Catenuloplanes indicus: one gene and its partner. The protein of the gene in region 2 interacts with the protein of the main gene of each other region in a pairwise test. Links are inferred from orthologs where the notes say so. Each region holds a gene or a part of one and is shown on either strand. Other genes may lie near its edges.

Evidence for each region. The genes of interacting proteins can lie anywhere in the genome.
Region 1: the proteins of dnaE (region 2) and J2S42_RS18845 interact in binary tests that used the Escherichia coli proteins (3 or more experiments, as listed by UniProt). The link is inferred for Catenuloplanes indicus from one-to-one orthologs.

Annotation. Positions count from the first base shown.
Region 1 is NZ_JAUSUZ010000001.1:4,203,523-4,208,665, forward strand. Bases 1,432-4,362 are described here. They hold J2S42_RS18845 (pyridoxal phosphate-dependent aminotransferase), read left to right. Parts: upstream 1,432-2,292; coding sequence 2,293-3,432; downstream 3,433-4,362. Other genes in these bases: J2S42_RS18840 (MmpS family transport accessory protein), read left to right, coding at 1,524-2,264; J2S42_RS18850 (bifunctional polysaccharide deacetylase/glycosyltransferase family 2 protein), read right to left, coding at 3,410-4,362. Outside these bases: glmS (glutamine--fructose-6-phosphate transaminase (isomerizing)), read right to left, coding at 1-1,326; more of J2S42_RS18850, read right to left, coding at 4,363-5,101. UniProt on the Escherichia coli protein: Shows aminotransferase activity with methionine and histidine as substrates, and to a lesser extent also with phenylalanine.
Region 2 is NZ_JAUSUZ010000001.1:4,370,198-4,376,520, reverse strand. The notes cover bases 730-4,840. They hold dnaE (DNA polymerase III subunit alpha), read right to left. Parts: upstream 4,458-4,840; coding sequence 930-4,457; downstream 730-929. Other genes in these bases: J2S42_RS19635 (bifunctional glycosyltransferase family 2/GtrA family protein), read right to left, coding at 4,560-4,840; J2S42_RS19645 (class I SAM-dependent methyltransferase), read left to right, coding at 730-855. Also shown: more of J2S42_RS19645, read left to right, coding at 64-729; more of J2S42_RS19635, read right to left, coding at 4,841-5,777; J2S42_RS19630 (ArnT family glycosyltransferase), read right to left, coding at 5,781-6,323. UniProt on the Escherichia coli protein: DNA polymerase III is a complex, multichain enzyme responsible for most of the replicative synthesis in bacteria. This DNA polymerase also exhibits 3' to 5' exonuclease activity. The alpha chain is the DNA polymerase catalytic subunit.

The DNA of each region.
Region 1 (5,143 bases), 170 kb from region 2 along the record:
GTCCGCGTACTTGATCCCGCGGACCTGTGCCAGGTGCAGGCCGATCAGGTAGCAGGCGACGAGCTGGGTGAGGAACGCCTTGGTGGACGCGACCGCGACCTCGGGACCGCCGTGCGTGTAGAGCACCGCGTCGGACTCGCGCGGGATGGTGGACCCGTTGGTGTTGCAGATCGCGAGCACGCGCGCCTTCTGCTCCTTGGCGTGCCGGAGCGCCATCAGCGTGTCCATCGTCTCGCCGGACTGGGAGATCGCGATGACCAGCGTGGAGCGGTCCAGCACCGGGTCGCGGTAGCGGAACTCGCTGGCCGTCTCGACCTCGCACGGGATGCGCGTCCAGTGCTCGATCGCATACTTCGCGACCAGACCCGAGTGGTACGCCGTACCGCACGCCACGATGAAGACCTTGTCCACGTCGCGCAGGTCCTGCTCGGTGAGGCGGACCTCGTCGAGCACGATCTCGCCGGTCTCGGTGAGCCGGCCGAGCAGCGTGTCCGCCACCGCCTGCGGCTGCTCGGCGATCTCCTTGAGCATGAAGTAGTCGTAGCCGCCCTTCTCGGCGGCGGACGCGTCCCAGTCGATGTGGAACGGACGGCCCTCGACCGGCGTGCCGTCGAAGCCGGTGATCTCGATGCCCTCCGGCGTGATCAGCACGACCTGGTCCTGGCCCAGCTCGACCGCCTCGCGGGTGTGCTCGATGAACGCGGAGACGTCGCTGGCCAGGTAGTTCTCTCCCTCGCCACGGCCGACCACGAGCGGCGAGTTGCGGCGGGCGCCGACGACCGCGCCGGGGATCGCGGTGTCCACGGCGAGCAGCGTGAACGCGCCCTCCAGCCGGCGGGAGACGCGGCGCATCGCCTCGGCGAGCGCCTGCGGGCCGGTCACGCCCTCGGAGTTGACCTCGGTGAGCGCGATGGCGAGCAGGTGCGCCGCAACCTCGGTGTCGGTCTCGCTGCTGAACTCGACGCCGAGCGCCTCGAGCTCGACGCGGAGGCGGGCGAAGTTCTCGATGATGCCGTTGTGGATGACCGCGACACGACCGTCCTGCGAGACGTGCGGGTGGGCGTTGCGGTCGGTCGGGCCGCCGTGCGTGGCCCAGCGGGTGTGCCCGATGCCGGTGGTGCCGGCCGTGATGCCGCCGGCCTGGCCCTCGCCGAGCGCCTTCTCCAGGTTGGCGAGCTTGCCCGCCTTCTTCTCGGTGTGCAGCGCGCCGTCACCGACGACGGCGACGCCCGCCGAGTCGTAACCCCGGTACTCGAGCCGCCGCAGCCCGTCCAACACGATGCTCAGTGCCGGCCGGTTGCCGACGTAACCCACGATTCCGCACATGGCAGCCAGAGTAGCGGAGTTTTGCTCAACCCGCGTGCGCGAAGGCCGGGTATTCGCTCACGGACATTGCGCGATTGGGGGATTTATGCGGGACCTATACGGACAGAACATCCCAGGTACCTGTCGGTAAGCCGATTGCCGGGATAGGGCAGGCTGGTGCACGGTGTATCGCCCCGCACGTCTGGAGCCCCGAGGCCATGACCGAGCCCCACCCGCCGTCCCCGCAGCCCGAGCAGCCCAACCCGTGGGCACGCCCCCCGGAGGGCGTGCCGGAGCAGCCGGTGCAGTACGGCCCGCCGCAGTACGGCCAGCCGCAGTACGCCCCGCCGCCCACCGCGCACTGGGCCTACGACCCGCAGCAGGCACCACCGCCGCAGCAGCGCTCGGTGAAGCCGATCATCGCGATCATCGCGGCCGCCGTGGTGCTGCTCTGCGCGGGCACGGTCGTGGCCGGTGTGCTGGTCTTCAACCAGGCGCGGAACGCGGCGCAGGACGTCCTGCCCTCGCTGCCCCCGCTGCCGACCGGGGCGCCGGAGCCGACCCGCCCGGCGCCCACCGGGTCCGCGCCGGCGACCGAGGACCCGTTCCAGATCCCCGGCCTGCCGGATCTGGACGACCTGCTCCCGACCGGCGCCGGCGTCACCGCGAGCCCGGACGCGACGGTCGTCTACGAGGTCACCGGCCCGGACGACGCCGCGGTCACGTACACGGAGGCGGGCACCACGCCGAAGTCGGAGCGGGACGTGCGGCTGCCGTGGCGGAAGGAGTTCACGCTCGGCTCCGAGACACCCCTGCTCAGCGTGACCGGCATCCACTTCGGCACCGAGAACTCGGAGCTCACCTGCCGGATCACGCTGGACGGCAAGGAGATCGTGAAGCGCACCGCGTCCGGCAACGCCTCCACCGCTACCTGTATGCAGTTCGTCGTGGTTTCGTAGACCGGTGACTGATCCACTGGTGGCGCGCATGCGCCCGTTCGGCACCACGATCTTCGCGGAGATGTCCGCGCTCGCGGTCCGGACGGGCGCGGTCAACCTCGGCCAGGGCTTCCCGGACACGGACGGGCCGCCGGAGATGCTGGCCGCCGCGGAGGCGGCGCTGCGCGGCGGCCGGAACCAGTACCCGCCCGGCCCGGGCATTCCGGAGCTGCGCGCCGCGGTCGCGCGCCACCAACGGCGGTTCTGGGATCTCCGGTACGACCCGGACGGCGAGATCCTGATCACGGCGGGCGCGACCGAGGTGATCGCGGCGACGATCATGGCGCTCTGCGAGCCGGGCGACGAGGTGGTCTGCTTCGAACCGTTCTACGACTCGTACGCCGCGTCGATCGCGCTGGCCGGTGCGGTGCGGCGCCCGGTCACGCTCTACCCCGACGGGCGTTTCGCCTTCGACCCGGGGCAGCTGCGCGCGGCGTTCTCCGACCGCACCCGGCTGGTGCTGCTGAACTCGCCGCACAACCCGACCGGCAAGGTGTTCACCCGGGACGAGCTGGACCTGATCGCCCGGCTGTGCCGGGACCATGACGTCTACGCGGTCACCGACGAGGTCTACGAGCACCTGGTCTTCACGGACAGCGCGGCGCCGCACGTGCCGCTGGCCACGCTGGACGGCATGCGGGAACGCACGCTGCGCATCTCCTCGGCCGGCAAGACGTTCTCCTGCACCGGCTGGAAGATCGGCTGGGTCAGCGGCCCGCGCGAGCTGATCAGCGCGGTCACCCGGGTCAAGCAGTTCCTGACGTACGTCAACGGCGCGCCGTTCCAGCCCGCGATCGCGGTCGCGCTCGACCTGCCGGACGCGTACTACCGCGACTTCCGGGACGGCCTGCAGGCCCGCCGGGACCGGCTCGCGGACGGGCTCGCCCGGGCCGGCCTGCGCGTGCTGCCGTCCGAGGGCACCTACTTCATCACGGCCGACATCTCCGGCGTCTCGGACGGCGACGGCATCGCGTTCTGCCGGGAGCTGCCCGAGCGGCTCGGTGTCGCGGCGATCCCGACGCAGGTCTTCTACGACAACGCGGAGCCGGCGCGGACGCTGGTCCGGTTCGCGTTCTGCAAACGCGAGGAGGTCATCGACGAGGCGGTCAGGCGCCTGGCCGGGCCGTAGTCGCGGCCGACCCGGTGGGCAGCCGCGCGCCCATCAGCGCCTCCAGCCCGCGGCTACGGCGCGGCGCGCGACGGCCGTGGCGGGAGGCCGCGACCAGCATCGGGTACGTCAGCGGCCGCCGGACGACCTCGGTCCACGAGCCGCCGAGCAGTTGCAGCGCGAGCGCGCCGAGCCAGATCGCCGCGGTCCGCACCGGGTCGTCGAAGAGCAGGCCGTAGATCAGGTACAGGTCGATCAGCGGCGCCAGCAACGGCAGCAGCGTGTGGAACAGCAGCAGCGCGAGCAGCGCCCGCCGTCCGTAGCGGCCGCCGGGACCGGACTCGACGAGCACGCGCCGGTGCTTCCACATCGCCTGCATGTCGCCGTAGAGCGCGGTGTACGGGCGTGGCCGGGCCGGGATGCGGGCGTCCGGCGCACCGACCACGCGCCATCCGGCCCGGACCACCGCGACGGTCAGGTCGGTGTCCTCGGCCAGCGTGTCGTCGGAGAGGCCGTCGACCTGGCGCAGCGCCTCCCGCCGGTACGCACCCGCCGCGGCCGGGACCGTGGGCAGGCAGCGCAGCGCGTCGTATGCCCGCTGTCGCGCCCCGGCGCCGGTATCGGCGGCGACCGCGCCGACCGCCGGGTCCGCGAACGGGCCGATCAGCGCCGGTACGGTGCCCGGCCGGAAGATCGTCTCGCCGTCCGTCAGCACGATCACGTCCGTGGTGGCGTGCGCGATGCCGGTGTTCAGCGCGGCGGCCCGGCCCGCGTGCCGCTGGCGCAGCACCGTGACGCCCGGGTACGCCTCGGCCAGCTCCGCCGTGCGGTCCGTGGACCCGTCGTCGACCACGATGACGTCGGCCGGCCCCAGCGAGCCGAGCACGTCCGTGATGCGCTCGGCCGCGTTGTGTACCGGTACGACCACGGTGACCCGGCGGTCATAGCCGGCCCCCGGGCCGGTCCGCCGCCGGACCAGCGACAGCGCGCATCGCGCCAGCAGTAACGCCCCGAGCAGCAGCAACGCGACCGTGAACCAGCTCGCCACGGTCCATCCGGCCTGCACCAGGCCGACCAGTGCGAGCCCGAGCGCCCGCTCCGCGCCGTCCGGGGGCGGGTTCGCCGGGGCGCCCCGCAGCATGGTGATCGTGTAGCCGGCCCGCTTGAGCTCCGGGATCACCGCGTCCAGCGCGGCCGCGGTCCGCTCACCGCCGGCGAAGCGCACCACCGCCCCCTCGCCGCCGGGCGGCATGACCGCGCGCCGGATGTCGGTCAGCGTCGCCGCCGGGTCGCCGTCCCGGGCCTCGCGCGTGGTGCCGGTGGCGCGGAGCAGCGTGCTGGACACGTTCGCGGCACCGGCCAGCGCGTACCGGGTGGTGGCGGTGTCGATGCCGATCTCGTGGCCGGCGGCCCGGACGTCGCGCACGATGCCGGGGTACCGGGCGATGCGCGCGCCGGTCATGAAGAAGACCGCGGGCACGTCGTGCTCGGCCAGCACGCCCAGAATCCCGGGCGTGAACGCCGGGTCCGGGCCGCCGTCGAACGCGAGCACGATGTGCCGCTCCGGCGGTGCGGCGGTGCCCGTGACCGGCGCGTCCGGCACGCCGAGCCGGCTCGTCACCGCGCCGTTGACCAGCAGCAGACCGATGATCAGCCCGAGCGTTCCGAGCAGTAGGAACCAGCGCCTCACTATCTTCCCTCGGCCGGCTCCCGGCGCTCCTTACAATTTGTG
Region 2 (6,323 bases):
CGCGAATCTTATTATATGAGAGGTCTATCCCGCTGTACGGGATGTCGGGTCTACCGTCGGGGTATGTACACGCACGGTCATCATGAGTCGGTGCTGCGCTCGCACCGCTGGCGCACCGCGGAGAACTCGGCCGCCCACCTGCTGCCGCACCTGCGCCCCGGCCAGTCACTGCTGGACATCGGCGCCGGCCCCGGAACGATCACCATGGACCTGGCCGCGCTGGTCGCACCGGGCCGGGTCACCGCCACCGAGATCAGCGAGGACGCGCTGGCACTGTCCCGGGCCGAGGCCGCCACCCGCGGCATCACCACCGTCGATTTCACGGTGGCCGACGTGCACACGCTGCCGTTCCCCGACGACACGTTCGACGTGGTCCACGCCCACCAGGTGCTCCAGCACGTCACCGACCCGGTCCGCGCACTCACCGAGATGCGCCGCGTCTGCCGGCCCGGCGGCGTGGTCGCGGTCCGCGACAGCGACTATGACCGCTTCGCCTGGCACCCCGCAGTCCCGGAACTGGACGAGTGGCTCGCGCTCTACCGCGCCACCGCCCGCGCCAACGGCGGCGAGCCCGACGCCGGCCGCCGCCTGCTCTCCTGGGCCCTGGCCGCCGGCTACACCGACATCACACCTGGCGCCGCCGTCTGGTGCTACGCCACCCCCGACGACCGCCGCTGGTGGGGCGCCCTCTGGGCCGACCGGATCACCCAGTCCGCCATGGCCCACCAGATCCTGGCCGCCGGCACCGCCACCGAGCACGACCTCCAACGCCTCGCCACCGCATGGCGCCGCTGGTCCGACGCGCCCGACGGCTGGTTCACCATCCTCCACGGCGAACTCCTCTGCCGCGCCTGACCGTGACAAATGGCGCCTGCCGCACGGTGGGACGCGGCTATGAACGGTGGGAACCGGTAGATCACTTCGAGGGTTCAGCCGACGGCTGCGGGGCCGAGGACGCTCTTCAGGTCGCCCATCAGGGCGGTGGTCGGAGCGACGCGGGTGCCGAGGCGGAGGACGGTGGTGCGGCCGCCGTTGACGAGTTTGACGTGGATCTCGTTGTCGCCGGGGTGCAGCATCAGCACCTCCTTCAGGCGTTCGACCAGGGGTGGGGTGCAGCGGGTGATCGGCATGGTGAGCACGACGGGCTTGGCGTCGGGGTTGGCGGTGACGTCGGGCATCATCATGTCCATCGCCATGATGCGCGGGGTGTCGTCGCGGCGGTCGATGCGGCCCTTGACGACGACGATCGCGTCCTCGGCGATGTACTGGCCGACCATCTCGTAGGTGTTCGGGAAGAACAGTGCCTCGACGCCGCCGGCCAGGCCCTCCAGCGTGGCGGAGGCCCAGGCCTTGCCCTGCTTGGTGACGCGGCGCTGGACGCCGGAGAGGATGCCGGCCAGCGTGACGACGGCGCCGTCCGGGACGGTGCCCTCCTCGGCGAGCGCGGCGATGCTGGTGTCGGCGTGCTGCTGGAGGACGTGCTCGAGGCCGAAGAGCGGGTGGTCGGAGACGTAGAGGCCGAGCATCTCGCGCTCGAACGCCAGCTTGTCGCGCTTGTCCCACTCCGAGTCGGGGATGGTCGGCATGGCCACGGTGGCGGACGGGGCCGCGTCGCCGAAGCCGGCGCCGAACAGGTCGAACTGGCCGACCGCCTCGTTCTTCTTGACGCCGGAGTACGCGTCGATCGCCTCCGCGTGCACGGCGAGCAGGCCCTTGCGGGTGTGGCCCATCGAGTCGAACGCGCCGGCCTTGATCAGCGATTCGATCGTCTTCTTGTTGCAGGCGACCGCGTCGACCTTGGACAGGAAGTCGTAGAAGTCGGTGTACTTGCCCTTCTCGTCCCGGCAGCGGCGGATCGCCTCCACCACGTTCGTGCCGACGTTGCGGACCGCGGCGAGACCGAACCGGATGTCCTTGCCGACCGGGGTGAACGGGCCGGCCGACTCGTTGACGTCCGGCGGGAGCACGCTGATCCCCATCCGCCGGCACTCGGCGAGGTAGAGCGCCATCTTGTCCTTGTCGTCGCCGACCGAGGTGAGCAGGCCGGCCATGTACTCCGCGGGGTAGTTGGCCTTGAGGTAGCCGGTCCAGTAGGAGACCAGCCCGTAGCCGGCGGTGTGTGCCTTGTTGAACGCGTAGTCCGCGAACGGGACCAGCACGTCCCAGAGCTTCTGGATCGCCTCGTCGGAGTAGCCGTTGCCGCGCATGCCGTCGCGGAACGGGACGAACTCCTTCTCCAGCACCTCTTTCTTCTTCTTGCCCATCGCGCGGCGCAGCAGGTCGGCCTGGCCGAGCGAGTAACCGGCCAGCTTCTGTGCGGCGCGCTGCACCTGCTCCTGGTAGACGATCAGCCCGTAGGTCGGGCCGAGGATCTCCTTGAGCGGCTCCTCCAGCTCCGGGTGGATCGGGATGATGTCCTGCAGGCCGTTCTTGCGCAGCGCATAGTTGGTGTGCGAGTCCGCACCCATCGGGCCGGGCCGGTAGAGCGCCAGCACCGCCGAGATGTCCTCGAAGTTGTCCGGTTTCATCAGGCGCAGCAGCGAGCGCATCGGGCCGCCGTCGAGCTGGAACACGCCGAGCGTGTCACCGCGGGCCAGCAGCTCGTAGGTGGCCTTGTCGTCCAGCTCCAGCGCGAGCAGGTCCAGCTTGAGACCGTGGTTGATCTCGATGTTCTTGACCGCGTCGTCGATGATCGTCAGGTTGCGCAGGCCGAGGAAGTCCATCTTCAGCAGGCCGAGCGTCTCGCAGGTCGGGTAGTCGAACTGCGTGATGATCGCGCCGTCCGCGTCCCGGCGCATCAGCGGGATGTGCTCGATGATCGGCTCGGCGGACATGATGACGCCGGCGGCGTGCACGCCGGTCTGCCGGATCAGGCCCTCGATCCCGCGCGCGGTGTCGATCACCTTCTTGACGTCGTGCTCCGCCTCGTAGAGCGCGCGGATCTCGGTCGCCTCGGAGTACCGCGGGTGGTTCGAGTCGAAGATGCCGGAGAGCGGGATGTCCTTGCCCATCACGGCCGGCGGCATGGCCTTGGTGATCCGGTCGCCGACCGCGTACGGGTAGCCGAGCACGCGGGCGGAGTCCTTGATCGCGGCCTTCGCCTTGATCGTGCCGAACGTGGCGATCTGGGCGACCCGGTCCTCGCCCCACTTGTCCGTCACGTAGCGGATCACCTCGGCACGCCGGCGCTCGTCGAAGTCGATGTCGACGTCGGGCATCGAGACGCGGTCCGGGTTCAGGAACCGCTCGAAGATCAGGCCGTGCGGCAGCGGGTCCAGGTCGGTGATGCCCAGCGCGTACGCCACCAGCGAGCCGGCCGCGGAGCCACGACCCGGGCCGACCGCGATGCCGTTCCGCTTCGACCACTGGATGAAGTCCGCGACCACCAGGAAGTATGACGGGAAGCCCATCTGGATGATGATCCCGAGCTCGTACTCCGCCTGCGCGACGTGCGTCTCCGGGATGCCGTTCGGGAAGCGCCGCTTGAGCCCCTCGAACGCCTCCTGCCGGAAGTACGACTCCTCCGTGTGGCCCTCCGGCACCGGGAAGCGCGGCATCAGGTTCTTGAACGTGAACATGCCGGTGGTGTCGACCTTCTCGGCCACCAGCAGCGTGTTTTTACACCCCTCCTGCCAGGCGTCGGAGGAGTCGATCGCCCGCATCTGGTCCGCGGACTTCACGAAGTAGCCGTTGCCGTCGAACCGGAACCGGTTCGGGTCGTCCACGTTCGCGCCTGTCTGCACGCAGAGCAGCACGTCGTGCGCGGCGGACTGCTCCTCGTAGGTGTAGTGCGAGTCGTTGGTGACCACCGGCTTGATGTTCAGCTTCCGGCTGATCTCCAGCAGGCCGTCGCGGACCCGGCGCTCGATCTCCAGCCCGTGATCCATGATTTCCAGGAAGTAGTTGTCCTTCCCGAAGATGTCCTGGTACTGCCCGGCGACCTTGAGCGCCTCCTCGGGCTGGCCCAGGCGCAGGCGGGTCTGCACCGCGCCGGACGGGCAGCCGGTGGTCGCCATGATCCCCTTGGCGTGCTCGGAGATCAGCTCCATGTCCATCCGCGGCCACTTGACGTAGTGGCCCTCGAACGAGGCGCGCGAGTTCAGCTTGAAGAGGTTCTTCAGGCCCTCCGCGGACTGCGCCCACATGGTCATGTGGGTGATCGCGCCGTTACCGGAGACGTCGTCCGACTTCTGCTCCGGCCGACCCCACTTCACGCGCTGCTTGTGGAAGCGGGACTCGGGTGCGACGTACGCCTCGACGCCGATGATCGGCGTGATCTCCGCGGCCTTGGCCTGCTTGTAGAAGTCGTACGCCCCGTGCATGTTGCCGTGGTCACTGATCGCCACGGCCGGCATGCCGAGCCGCTTCGCCTCCTTGAAGAGATCCTTCAACCGGGCCGCTCCGTCGAGCATCGAATACTCCGTGTGCACGTGGAGGTGCACGAACGAATCGCCCACGGCAGGACTCACCCCGTCTTCGAATCTGCTTCCAGCGCTCCCCGGAGCGACCACTCTAGTCGTTTCCGGGGAGCCGGACGGCGTCGGAACGGGGGTGTTTCGTCACGCCTTCGTGAAGACCCAGGCCCGCATCAGGAGGAACCGCAGCAAGGTGGCCATCAGGTTGGCGCCGACGAGTATCAGCAGCTCAATGACCCTGTGTGGGGTCTCTGTGACTGCGTGCAACGCGGCCAGTGATCCGCTGGTCAAGCCGAGGCCTAGACCGAAGATCATCAATCCCTGGAGGTGGTGCCGCGCCGCGCCCTCGGTGCCCTGCACGCCGAACGTGAAGCGCCGGTTCGCGGCCGTGTTGCCGACCGCGGTAATCAGCAACGCCAGCAGGTTCGCGGCCTGCGCTCCGAGACCGAGCCGGAGGAGTGCATAGATCACCAGGTATGCGAGCGTGCTGGCCACGCCGACCGCGGCGAACCGCAGCAGCTGGCCGGTCATCCCCACCGGTACGCCAGGGACCGGGGCGAGCGGCGCGCGGCCGAGCTGGGTGCGCAGCTCGGCCACGGGCAGCCGGCCGGTGGCGAGCGCGCGGCCGAGGCGGGCGATGCCCTTCAGATCCGCGACCGCGGTCGACACGATGTCGACGCGGCTGTCCGGGTCGTCGACCCAGTCCACCGGCACCTCGTGGATCCGCAGGCCGGCGCGCTGCGCCAGGACCAGCAGTTCGGTGTCGAAGAACCAGCCGGTGTCCTCGACCAGCGGCAGCAGCCGGTCGGCCACGTCCTTGCGGATCGCCTTGAAGCCGCACTGCGCGTCGGAGAAGCTGGCCTGCAACGTGCCGCGCAGGATCAGGTTGTAGCCGCGGGAGATGATCTCGCGCTTGGCGCCGCGGACCACCCGCGCGTTGCGGGACAGCCGGGACCCGATCGCCACGTCGCTGTGCCCGGAGATCAGCGGCGCGACCAGCGGCAGCAGCGCGGCCAGGTCGGTGGAGAGGTCCACGTCCATGTACGCCAGCACCGGCGCGCCGGACGCGGACCACACCTCCTTCAGCGCATGGCCGCGGCCCTTGCGCGGCAGGTGGGTGACCGACACGCCGGGTAGCGCCGCCGCGAGCCGCCGCGCGACCTCGAGCGTGCCGTCCGTGCTGGCGTTGTCCGCGACGGTGATCCGGAACGGGTACGGGAAGGACGCGCTGAGGTGCTCGTGCAGCCGGCGCACGCACGGCTCCAGGTCGCGCTCCTCGTTGTAGACCGGGATGACCACGTCGAGCGCGGCGGTGACCGGTGCGGTCGCCGGCGGTGCGCTCTCTCCGGCGGTGATCGGCATGGCTCAGCTCTCCTGCGACGCGGAGGCGGGCACGGTCAGGTCGTAGACGGTTGTGTCGTCCACGGTCTGCGACGCGAAGTTGGCCTGGACCCACGTGGCGATCTCCGCGCTGACCTGGCTGCTGCCGTCGCGTCCGCCGCCGCCGAAGCCGCCGTCCCCGATGAAGTAGTGGATCTTTCCTTCTTCGACGTACTCCTGGAACTGCGCGAGCGAGGGTGCCGGATCGGTGCCGTTGAAGCCGCCGATCGCCATCACCGGGTCACCGGTGGCCAGCTGATACCCGGAGGCGCGGTTCGAGCCCACCGCGGCCGCGATCCAGGTGTATCGATCCGCGTCCTTCTCCAGCAGCGCGATCATCTCGTCGCTCGGCGCGGAGCCGTTGAGCAGCCCACCCATGCCTCCGGCGTTGCCCCGGCCACCGAAGCCGTAGAACGGCTGCCCCTGCGCGCCGCCGGGAAAAACGCCGTTCGGCATGGCCTGGCCGCCGCCGGGCATGGTCTGCCCTCCACCGGGGATGGCCTGGCCGCCGCCCGGGAAGCCGCCGGG